3 regions of the Duganella caerulea genome follow, and region 1 is predicted to be linked to each of the others. Evidence: predicted binding sites of a transcription regulator. Region 1 holds the regulator's gene; each other region holds the start of a gene.
What was found. Region 1 encodes sigma-54, which starts transcription at its own class of promoters, with help from an activator protein. Its sites were predicted from a motif close to TGGCANGNAANCTGCTTT; they were not measured.

Region 1 (3,276 bases):
ATTGATGACGTCAAGCAGGTCAAGACGCTGATCGGCAATGTGATCCTGACGCGCGGCACCTTGCTGCTGAAGTCGCCCAAGGCGGTGATGACCACCGACCCGGAAGGCTATGACTTCGTCGTGCTGACCAGCACGCCGGGCACGCCGGCCACCTTCCGCCAGAAGCGCGACGGCGCCGGCGACCAGTGGGTCGAGGGCGAGGCCGAGCGCATCGAATACAGCAACAAGACCGACCTGGTCAAGCTGTTCTCCAAGGCCAAGGTGCGCCGCCTCGAAGGCGGCCGCCTCAGCGACGAGGTCAACGGCGAGTTTATTTCCTACGACAGCCGCAAGGAACAGTTCGCCGTGAAGAACACCGTCACCGGCGAGAGCAAGCCGGGCGCCGGCCGCGGCACCATGGTGATCCAGCCGACCATCCGTCCGGCCGCGCCGGCCACCACGCCAGCAACGACGCCAGCCGCGTCGACGCCACCGGCCACGGAGAAGTGAGCATGGAACCATCCTGCGGTAGCACCCTGATCGTACGCGGCCTGCAAAAGACCTATGGCAAGCGCCAGGTCGTGCATGACGTCTCCCTGCAAGTGGAATGCGGCGAAGTGGTGGGCCTGCTCGGCCCCAACGGCGCCGGCAAGACCACCTCGTTCTACATGATCGTCGGCCTGGTGCCGTCGGACGCCGGCAGCATCGACATCAGCGGCACCGACATCTCCTCGCTGCCGATCCACCGCCGCGCCTCGCTCGGCTTGTCCTACCTGCCGCAGGAAGCGTCGGTGTTCCGCAAGCTGACGGTGGAAGAAAATATCCGCGCCGTCCTCGAAATCCAGAAAGTGGACGGCAAGCCTTTATCCAAGGCTGCCATTGATGAACGGCTCAACACCCTGCTGGCCGATTTGCAGATCGAAAAGCTGCGCGAGAACCAGGCGCTGTCGCTCTCGGGCGGCGAGCGCCGCCGCGTGGAGATCGCGCGCGCACTGGCCACCAACCCGCGCTTCGTGCTGCTCGACGAACCATTCGCCGGGGTCGACCCGATCGCCGTGATTGAGATCCAGCGCATCGTGCGCTTCCTCAAGGAACGCGGCATCGGCGTCCTCATTACCGATCACAATGTGCGCGAGACGCTGGGCATCTGCGACCGCGCATATATCATCAACCAGGGCACGGTATTGGCTTCAGGCCGGCCAGACGACATCATCGCCAACGAATCGGTGCGTCGCGTGTATCTGGGTGAACACTTCCGTATGTAAAACCCATGAAACAGTCTTTGCAACTGCGCACGTCGCAGCACCTCGCGCTGACGCCTCAGCTGCAGCAGTCGATCCGGCTGCTGCAACTGTCGACGCTGGAGCTGCATCAGGAACTGGAACAGCTGCTGACCGATAATCCGCTGCTGGAGCGCCTTGACGACCCGCTGGACCGCTCGCTGCGGCTGCTGTCGGACGGCGCCATCAGCCAGCAAGCCCCGGTCGGCGACGCGCCGCCGGAAGGCCCGCCCAACGCCCAGGAGGCGCCCGCCGCCGACGCCGACAACTACGACGGCCCGGCCGCCGACACCGAAAGCACCAGCAGCGACGCCGACGTCGACTGGAGCGACGCCGGCCGCAGCAAGGCGCCCGACGACGAGGATGCGCGTCCGCAACTGGAGGCCAGCCATTGCACGCTGCGCGAGCACCTGATGGAGCAGATGCGCGTGACGGTGCTGGAGATGCGCGACCGCGCGCTGGTCGAGCTGATCATCGACGCGCTGGACGAGAACGGCTACCTGGAGGAAGCGCTGGAAGAGATCCACGCCCGCCTGCCGGAAGAGCTGGAGGTCGACCTCGACGAACTGCGCACCGCGCTGTCGCTGCTGCAAAGCTTCGACCCGATGGGCGTGGGTGCGCGCAACGCGTCCGAATGTCTGGCGTTGCAGATCAAGCGCCTGCCGGGCATTCCGATGGTCACGCGGCGCATGGCGCTGGCCATCGTGGAAAATCATTTGACCTGGTTTGCCCAGCGCGACTTCAACAAATTGAAGAAGGCCCTGCTGTGCGACGACGAGGATTTGCGCGAGGCACAAACCGTCATTCGCCAGTGCAATCCGCATCCGGGCTCGGCGTTCGCGTCGGACGTGTCGGACTACGTGGTGCCGGACGTGATCGTCAAGAAATCGCGCAACGGCTGGCAAGTAAGCCTCAACAACGACGTCATGCCGCGCCTGCGCGTGAACGCCATGTACGCCAACCTGCTCAAGCAGGGAAAAGGCGAGGGCGCGATGGGCGCGCAGCTGCAGGAAGCCAAGTGGCTGATCAAGAATATGCGCCAGCGTTTCGACACGATCTTGCGCGTCGCACAAGCGATAGTAGAACGACAAAAGAACTTTTTCTCGCATGGCGCGGTCGCCATGCGCCCCCTTGTGCTTCGCGAAATTGCTGATACACTGGGTCTACACGAGAGCACTATTTCTCGTGTAACAACTCAAAAATATATGCTGACCCCGCATGGCATGTTTGAGTTGAAATATTTCTTTGGTAGCCATGTCGCCACCGAAGCGGGGGGGGAAGCAAGTTCGACGGCGATACGCGCACTCATCGTGCAATTGACAGGAGCAGAAGACCCGAAAAATCCTTTATCCGACAGTAAGATTGCGGACATGCTGGGAGAACAAGGCATGGTGATTGCGCGACGAACTGTTGCCAAATATCGCGAAGCTTTAAAGATCCCGCCAGTCAGTCTCCGCAAGTCTTTGTAGTTACTTGGTTCCTGCGCGCCCGGTAGCAATGGGCCCCGCACTAACCGTAAGAAGCGACATTATCTTTAGGAGTGTGTATGAATCTCACCATCAGTGGACATCATCTCGAAGTGACCTCGGCCATCCGTGAATACGTGCAGAGCAAGCTGGAACGCGTCACCCGCCACTTTGATCAAGTGATTGATATTGCTGTCATCCTGACCGTAGATAACCTTAAAGAGAAAGAGAAACGCCAGAAGGCTGAAATCAACCTGCGCATGTCGGGCAAGACCGTCTACGTGGAAAGCCTGTCCCAGGACCTGTACGCCGCCATCGACACCTTGGTCGACAAGCTGGATCGGCAGGTCATGAAGTACAAAGCCAAGGTCCAAGAGCACGGTCACGATGCGATCAAGCATCTCCCGGACAGCTACGAACCCGCTGCCGCCGCCCTATAACAACGGCCCCGGCACCATCAAACTAAGGGCGCACTGGCGCCCTTTTTTGCGCCCGCATAGAATAGGGTTTTCACCACTATCCTGCGCACCTCATGAGCGAATACGTCCACA
Region 2 (3,276 bases), on a different contig from region 1:
AACGCGCTGCTGCCCGACTACTGCAACTCCGGTGGACGCGGCAAGGTGCGCCAGGCCTCGGCCGGCGTCAAGCGCGGCCGCCCGCGCAAGAACGACGCCGGCGATGGTCCCGGCATGAACGCCGACGAGGAGATCCGCCGCACCTTCCGCGTCGCCATCGCGCGCTACGCGGCGGGCCACGCCAAGTTCTCGCGGCTGGGCGCCTACCAGCAGATGCTGGCCGATTTCTTCAGCGGGCACCGCATCGACCCCGACAGCGGTCGCGTGCTGCCCGCGCAGGACGCGCCGGCTGCCGTGCTGCCGACCTTCGGCCAGTTCAACTACTGGCTAGACCACGACGACGACCGCCCGCCGGAAGTGGCCCGCCGCAGCGCCGCCGCCACCACGCGCCGGCAGCCGCCGCTGGAACAGCACGCGACCGGCGCGGGCCAGGCGACCCACGCCATCGCCGGTCCGGCCATCCACACCGGCGATGGTGCGGCGATCCACGCCAGCACCGGCCCGGACGCCAACGCCGGCATGGGACCTGGCGCCGACGACTGGCAGCCGCCCGCCGATGGCCGTCCCGGCGCCTGCTTCCACCTGGACGTGGTGCGCGCCGAAGTGCAGCTGGTCTCGCGCGCCGACCGCCAGCAGACCATCGGCCGCCCGCTGGTGTACGTGGCGGTCGACGCCTTCAGCCACATGGTGGTCGGCGTCTACATCGGCATGGGCGCCGCCAGCTGGCAGCACGCCATGCTGGCGCTGGCCCATTGCGGCGCCGACAAGCAACGCTACAGCCAGCAGTTCGGCCGCCGCATCGAGGCCGCGCAGTGGCCCAGCCGCCACCTGCCGGACACGCTCTCCACCCACGCCGCCCTGAGCGGCGGCGCCCAGCGCGACACGCTGCTCAACAACTTCAACCTGCGCTGCGTCGCCGCCAACGACGGCCCGGACGATTGGCGCGCCGTGATGGCAAAGCGCTTCCAGCTGCTGGCGCCGGACGCCGCCGGCGCCCCGTGCCGCCTGGACGGCGTGCTCGATCTGGACCAGTTCACCCGCATCGTCATCGACTGCGTCCTGTACCACAACAACAGCACGCCGCTGCAGCACGCCGGCCACGCCACGCCGCGCGCGCTGTGGGAGTGGGGCGTGGCCCATCGCGGCGGCAGCCTGAAGACCTATCCCGAACAGCTGCTGCGCTGCAGCCTGATGCCGGCGGCGCAAGCCACCGTCACCGCCGACGGCATCGAGTTGTCCGGCGTCGCCTACACCTGCGCGCGCGCCATCAACGAGCGCTGGTTCGAGCGTGCGCGTTCGCGCGGACAATGGCATGTGCGTGTGGCCTACGATCCGGCCGACATGGACGTGATTTATTTGTTGGACCCGAACGCGCCGATGCAATTCCACGCCTGCCACATGGCCGACAGCGGCGGCATGCAGCGCCACCTGGCCGCGGTGGAAATCGCCGCGTTGCCTCGCCCGGTTCCCGCCATCCCCGCAGCACCCTTACGTAGCACTACGCACGCCATCGTCAGCTTCGCCAACTGAAACGCCCACGGCGCTGTCCAGCGCCGTGCATACCACTTCTTTCCATTCCGGTGCGCGCCTCTCGCTGGTGCGGAGCGCCGTCTCCGCATCCGCTTCGCAAGCGTCGGCGGCGCAAATAAAGTCTGTCGCCACCGCCGCCTTTTCATGCCTCCGGCGCGCCGGCCATGGGGCCGCGAAAGAACATTGTTTTATCCCGTTCCGCCTTATTCCATAAGGATCGCTTTAACGGCGAAGCATGTTTATTTTGTCCTTCGCGGTGGCACGACGATTGCTAGATAGGGGCTATGGAATCGCAAGTCACGAAAGGACGTCGATGAATAGCAAAACAGTAAAACCGTTTAAATCATTTAGTTCATTTACTCGAAGGGATTTCCTGTACCGCGCGGCAGCGGTCGGCGGCACCGGCCTGCTGCTCAACACCATGAACGCCTGGGGCATGGGCCTGAACTCCACTGCATCCGAGCCGCCGGCGCTGAGCGGCAGCGGCAAGGGCAAGAAGGTGCTGATACTTGGCGCCGGCCTGGCCGGCATGACCGCCGCCTACGAACTGGGCAAGCTTGGCTACCACTGCCAGATCCTGGAGGCGCGCGCCTTCGCCGGCGGGCGCTGCCAGACCGCGCGCAAAGGCTTCAGCCTGACCGAGCTCGGAGGCGAAAAGCAGACCTGCGATTTCGACGACGGCCAGTACATCAACCACGGCCCATGGCGCATCCCGCTGCACCACCAATCGACGCTGCACTACACGCGGCTGTTCGAGGTGCCGCTGGAGGTCATGGTCAACGATAACGACCACGCCTTCGTCTACTCCGAAAACGCCGGCCCCTACGCCGGCAAGCGGATGCGCGTGGCCGAGATCAAGGCCGACATGCGCGGCCACGTCTCCGAACTGCTGGCCAAGTCGGTCAAGAACAAACAGCTGGACCAGGAACTGACCGCCGACGACCAGCGCCTGCTGCTCGACTACCTGGCGCATGAAGGCCAGCTGGCCGGCGCCGACCTGCAATACAAAGGCCGCAGCGGCCGTGGCTTCACCGTCAATCCCGGCGCCGGCTTGTCGCCTGGACCGGGCACGCCGTCCGATCCGCTGGGCTTCAAGGACCTGCTGGCCTCCAAGCTGGGCAACGTCTACAGCGCGGTGCAGGACTTCCCGATGCAGAACACCATGTTCCAGCCGGTCGGCGGCATGGACGCCATCGCCAAGGCGTTCGAAAAACGCGTCGGCAAGAACATCCGCTACCGCGCCGAAGTGCAGACCATTCGCCAGAACGACAAGGGCGTCACCGTCACCTACAAGGACACCGGCAGCGGCAAGGTCGCCAGCATCGGCGCCGACTACTGCCTGGTGGCGATGCCGCTGTCGGTGCTGCGCCAGATCGACACCGACTTCTCGGACAAATTCAAGAAGGCCGTCGCCACGGTGGCCTACGCGCCGGTCGGCAAGATCGGCCTGCAGATGAAGCGCCGTTTCTGGGAGGAGGACGAGCACCTGTACGGCGGCCATATCCTCACCGACCTGAAAGGCATCAACACCATCTCGATGCCGTCCTACGGCTGGCAGAAGAAAAAGGGCGTGCTGCTCGGCTATTACCAGTACCAGACGGCCGCCATCGAGACCAGCGCGCTGTCGCCGAAGGAGCGCGCCGCGTTCGCGCTGGAGGCCGGGCAGAAGATCTTCCCGCAGTACACGGAGAACTTCGAGACCGCGTTCTCGGTCGCCTGGCACCGCGTGCAGTACAACTTGGGCGG
Region 3 (3,276 bases), on a different contig from region 1:
CCGTCCGCCGGCTCCGGCGAGAACCTCAGGCGCCTGAAGGCCGGCGAGGTCGATATCGCCTTCGTCCAGAGCGGCTCCACCAACGAGGAGGCGGCCGAGCGCGAGGGCCTGACCTCGCTGGGCAGCCTGTTTGTCGAGCCGCTGTGGCTGTTCCTGCGCGAGACCAAGGGCAAGCCGCCCATCACCCAGCTGACCCAGCTGCGCGGCTTGAAGATCAACTACGGCCCCAAGGGCGCCGGCGCGCCGCGCCTGTTCCGCCAGGTGCTGGAGCTCAACGGCGTCGAGAAGGGTGAAGTCGAGCGCTTCTCGCTGGCCAACACGCCGGCCACGGTGGAACTGCTGGAGGGCCGCATCGACGGCCTGGTGTTCACCTCGGCGCCGGAAGCGCCGCTGATCCAGATGCTGCTGCAAACGCCCGGCATCAAGCTGTTCAATTTCAATCAGGCGGAGGCCTACGCGCGCAAGCTGCCCTTCCTGTCGCATGTGGTGCTGCCGCAGGGGATTGTCGACTTGGGCCGCAATATCCCGGCCGAGGACTACAACCTGATCGCCCCTACCGCCACGCTGGTGGCGCGCGACGACTTGCATCCGGCGCTGGTGGACCTGTTCGTGCAGGCGGCCAGCAGCATCCACGGCGGCGCGGGATGGTTCTCGCAGCAGGGCCAGTTCCCGTCGGCCAAGTACACCGAGATTCCGGTCGATGCCGAGGCGGCCAAGTACTACAAGAGCGGGCCGCCGCTGCTGCAGCGCTACATGACGTTCTGGCTTGCCAATTTCCTCGACCGCATGTGGGTGGTGGTGGTGGCGCTGGGTGCGCTGATCCTGCCGCTGTCCAAGGTGGTGCCGCCGCTGTATGTGTGGCGCATCCGTTCGCGCGTGTACCGCTGGTACGGCCAGCTGCGCGCGGTGGAGCAGGCGGTGGAGGAGGCGCCGGAGGATATCCGCATGCAGGTCTATGAGCGCCAGCTGGTGCGCCTGAACGAGATCGAGGACCTGGTCAACCAGGTATCGATCCCGCTGTCGTTCGCGGATGGCTTGTACGGCTTGCGCAGCCACATCCAGTTCGTGCGCAAGCGTATCCAGTTCCTGATGGGCGAGTCGGCGCCCGCTCCGGACGAGGCCGCGGCGGTGTAGAACCTAGGCGCCGATCCAGGGCAGGTCGGCCTTGCACCAGCCGTTGATGTTCTTGCGGTGGCCGCGTTCGTCCTTCTCGCCCTCGAAGCCTTCGAGGATGTCGTAGCAGTGCTGGTAGCCGTGCTCGGTGGCCAGCTTGGCGGCGCTGCGCGAGCGCACGCCCGAGCGGCACAGGAACAGGATCACCTGGTCCTTGCGCGCCACCGAGTTCAGCTGCTCGATGAATTCATGATTGGCGATCCCGCCCGGATACAGGCTCCACTGCACCGCACCATGTTGGGCCTCCGGGATGGCCACCCGGCCGACCCAATCGCGCTCCGCATGGGTGCGTACATCGACCAGCTTGACCGCGTTGTCGGCGCTGACCAATTCATACGCTTCCTGCGGCGTGACGGCGCCGGCATAGGGCCAGTCTTTGCTGCGGCTGCGCGCCAGCGCAAGAATATCGTCTATTTTGCTCATGTCATGTTCCAGAAATAAGTTTGAGTTTATTATAGGCCTCCTGCGTACGCACCACACGCAGGCGCACCAAGACCGTGCAATTTTCGGGAAATTTCCCGAAATGCACAGATACGGTGCGAAATCTTGAATATGCACTGAGTTGGTGCGGTATTGAACTGCCTCAAATAGCATCACTTGGGCTCTCCCGTGAATTTTAGATTCATTTGGCGGCGAGTTCAAAGACGCTACCGACACAAGCCCCGGAACTTTGGGCTGGCACGGATACTGCTTACCAAGAGCGCACGAGCCCCACATTCCTTTAGGAGATACGCATGGCAATGACAGCCGCAGAAGTTCTGAAAATGGTCCAGGAAAACGAAGTCAAATTCGTTGATTTCCGTTTCGCCGACACCCGTGGTAAAGAACAGCACGTCACCGTGCCTGTGTCGCACTTCGACATCGACAAGTTCGAATCGGGCCACGCCTTCGACGGTTCCTCGATCGCCGGCTGGAAAGGCATCGAAGCTTCGGACATGATTCTGCTGCCAGATCCAAACACCGCGAACATCGACCCGTTCATGGAAGAGACCACCCTGTTCATGCAGTGCGACGTGATCGAACCGTCGGACGGCAAGGGTTACGACCGCGATCCACGCTCCATCGCCAAGCGCGCTGAAGCCTACCTGAAATCGTCCGGCATGGGCGACACCGCCTACTTCGGCCCAGAGCCAGAGTTCTTCATCTTCGACAGCGTGCGCTGGAAGATCGACATGTCCGGCTGCTTCGTCAAGATCGATTCCGACGAAGCCTCGTGGTCGACCGACAAGGAAATCGAAGGCGGCAACAGCGGCCATCGTCCGACCGTCAAGGGCGGCTACTTCCCAGTGCCACCAGTGGACAGCTTCCAGGACATGCGTTCGGAAATGTGCCTGATCCTCGAATCGCTGGGCATCCCGGTCGAAGTGCACCACCACGAAGTGGCCGGCGCCGGCCAGAACGAAATCGGCACCAAGTTCTCGACCCTGGTCGAGCGCGCCGACTGGACCCAGAACCTGAAATACGTGGTCTGGAACGTGGCCCACAGCTATGGCAAGACCGCCACCTTCATGCCTAAGCCTATCGTTGGCGACAACGGTTCCGGCATGCACGTGCACCAGTCGATCTGGAAAGACGGCGTCAACCTGTTCGCCGGCGACGGCTATGCCGGCCTGTCGGAAACCGCGCTGTTCTACATCGGCGGCATCATCAAGCACGCCAAGGCGCTGAACGCGATCACCAACCCAGGCACCAACTCGTACAAGCGTCTGGTTCCAGGCTTCGAAGCACCGGTCAAACTGGCGTACTCGGCCCGTAACCGTTCGGCTTCGATCCGTATTCCGCACGTGGCCAATCCAAAAGGCCGCCGTATCGAAACCCGCTTCCCGGATCCACTGGCCAACGTGTACCTGTGCTTCGCCGCGCTGCTGATGGCCGGCCTGGACGGTATCGCCAACAAGATCCACCCAGGCGAGGCAGCATCGAAAGATCTGTACCACCTGCCGCCGGAAGAAGACGCGCTGATCCCGACCGTGTGCTCGTCGCTGGAAGAGGCACTGGACGCACTGAACAAAGACCGCGAGTTCCTGACCCGTGGCGGCGTGTTCAGCGATTCCATGATCGACGCTTACATCGAACTGAAAATGCAGGACGTCCAGCGCATGC

Region 2: a site for sigma-54 is predicted at 1,788-1,805, ahead of ACUJB0_RS27370 (flavin monoamine oxidase family protein). Genes of this name have one in related genera too.
Region 3: a site for sigma-54 is predicted at 1,850-1,867, ahead of glnA (type I glutamate--ammonia ligase). Genes of this name have one in related genera too.

What each region holds. Positions count from the first base shown of each region.
Region 1 covers NZ_BPWJ01000005.1:65,214-68,489, reverse strand. Annotated here, with positions in the region: gene lptA (lipopolysaccharide transport periplasmic protein LptA) at 1-489, shown strand, start outside; gene lptB (LPS export ABC transporter ATP-binding protein) at 492-1,244, shown strand; gene ACUJB0_RS16085 (RNA polymerase factor sigma-54) at 1,250-2,728, shown strand; gene hpf (ribosome hibernation-promoting factor, HPF/YfiA family) at 2,806-3,165, shown strand; gene ACUJB0_RS16075 (enoyl-CoA hydratase/isomerase family protein) at 3,258-3,276, shown strand, end outside.
Region 2 covers NZ_BPWJ01000011.1:110,234-113,509, reverse strand. Annotated here, with positions in the region: gene ACUJB0_RS27375 (TnsB C-terminal domain-containing protein) at 1-1,530, shown strand, start outside; gene ACUJB0_RS27370 (flavin monoamine oxidase family protein) at 1,844-3,276, shown strand, end outside.
Region 3 covers NZ_BPWJ01000003.1:473,203-476,478, forward strand. Annotated here, with positions in the region: gene ACUJB0_RS11410 (TAXI family TRAP transporter solute-binding subunit) at 1-1,134, shown strand, start outside; gene ACUJB0_RS11415 (rhodanese-like domain-containing protein) at 1,138-1,596, opposite strand; gene glnA (type I glutamate--ammonia ligase) at 1,908-3,276, shown strand, end outside.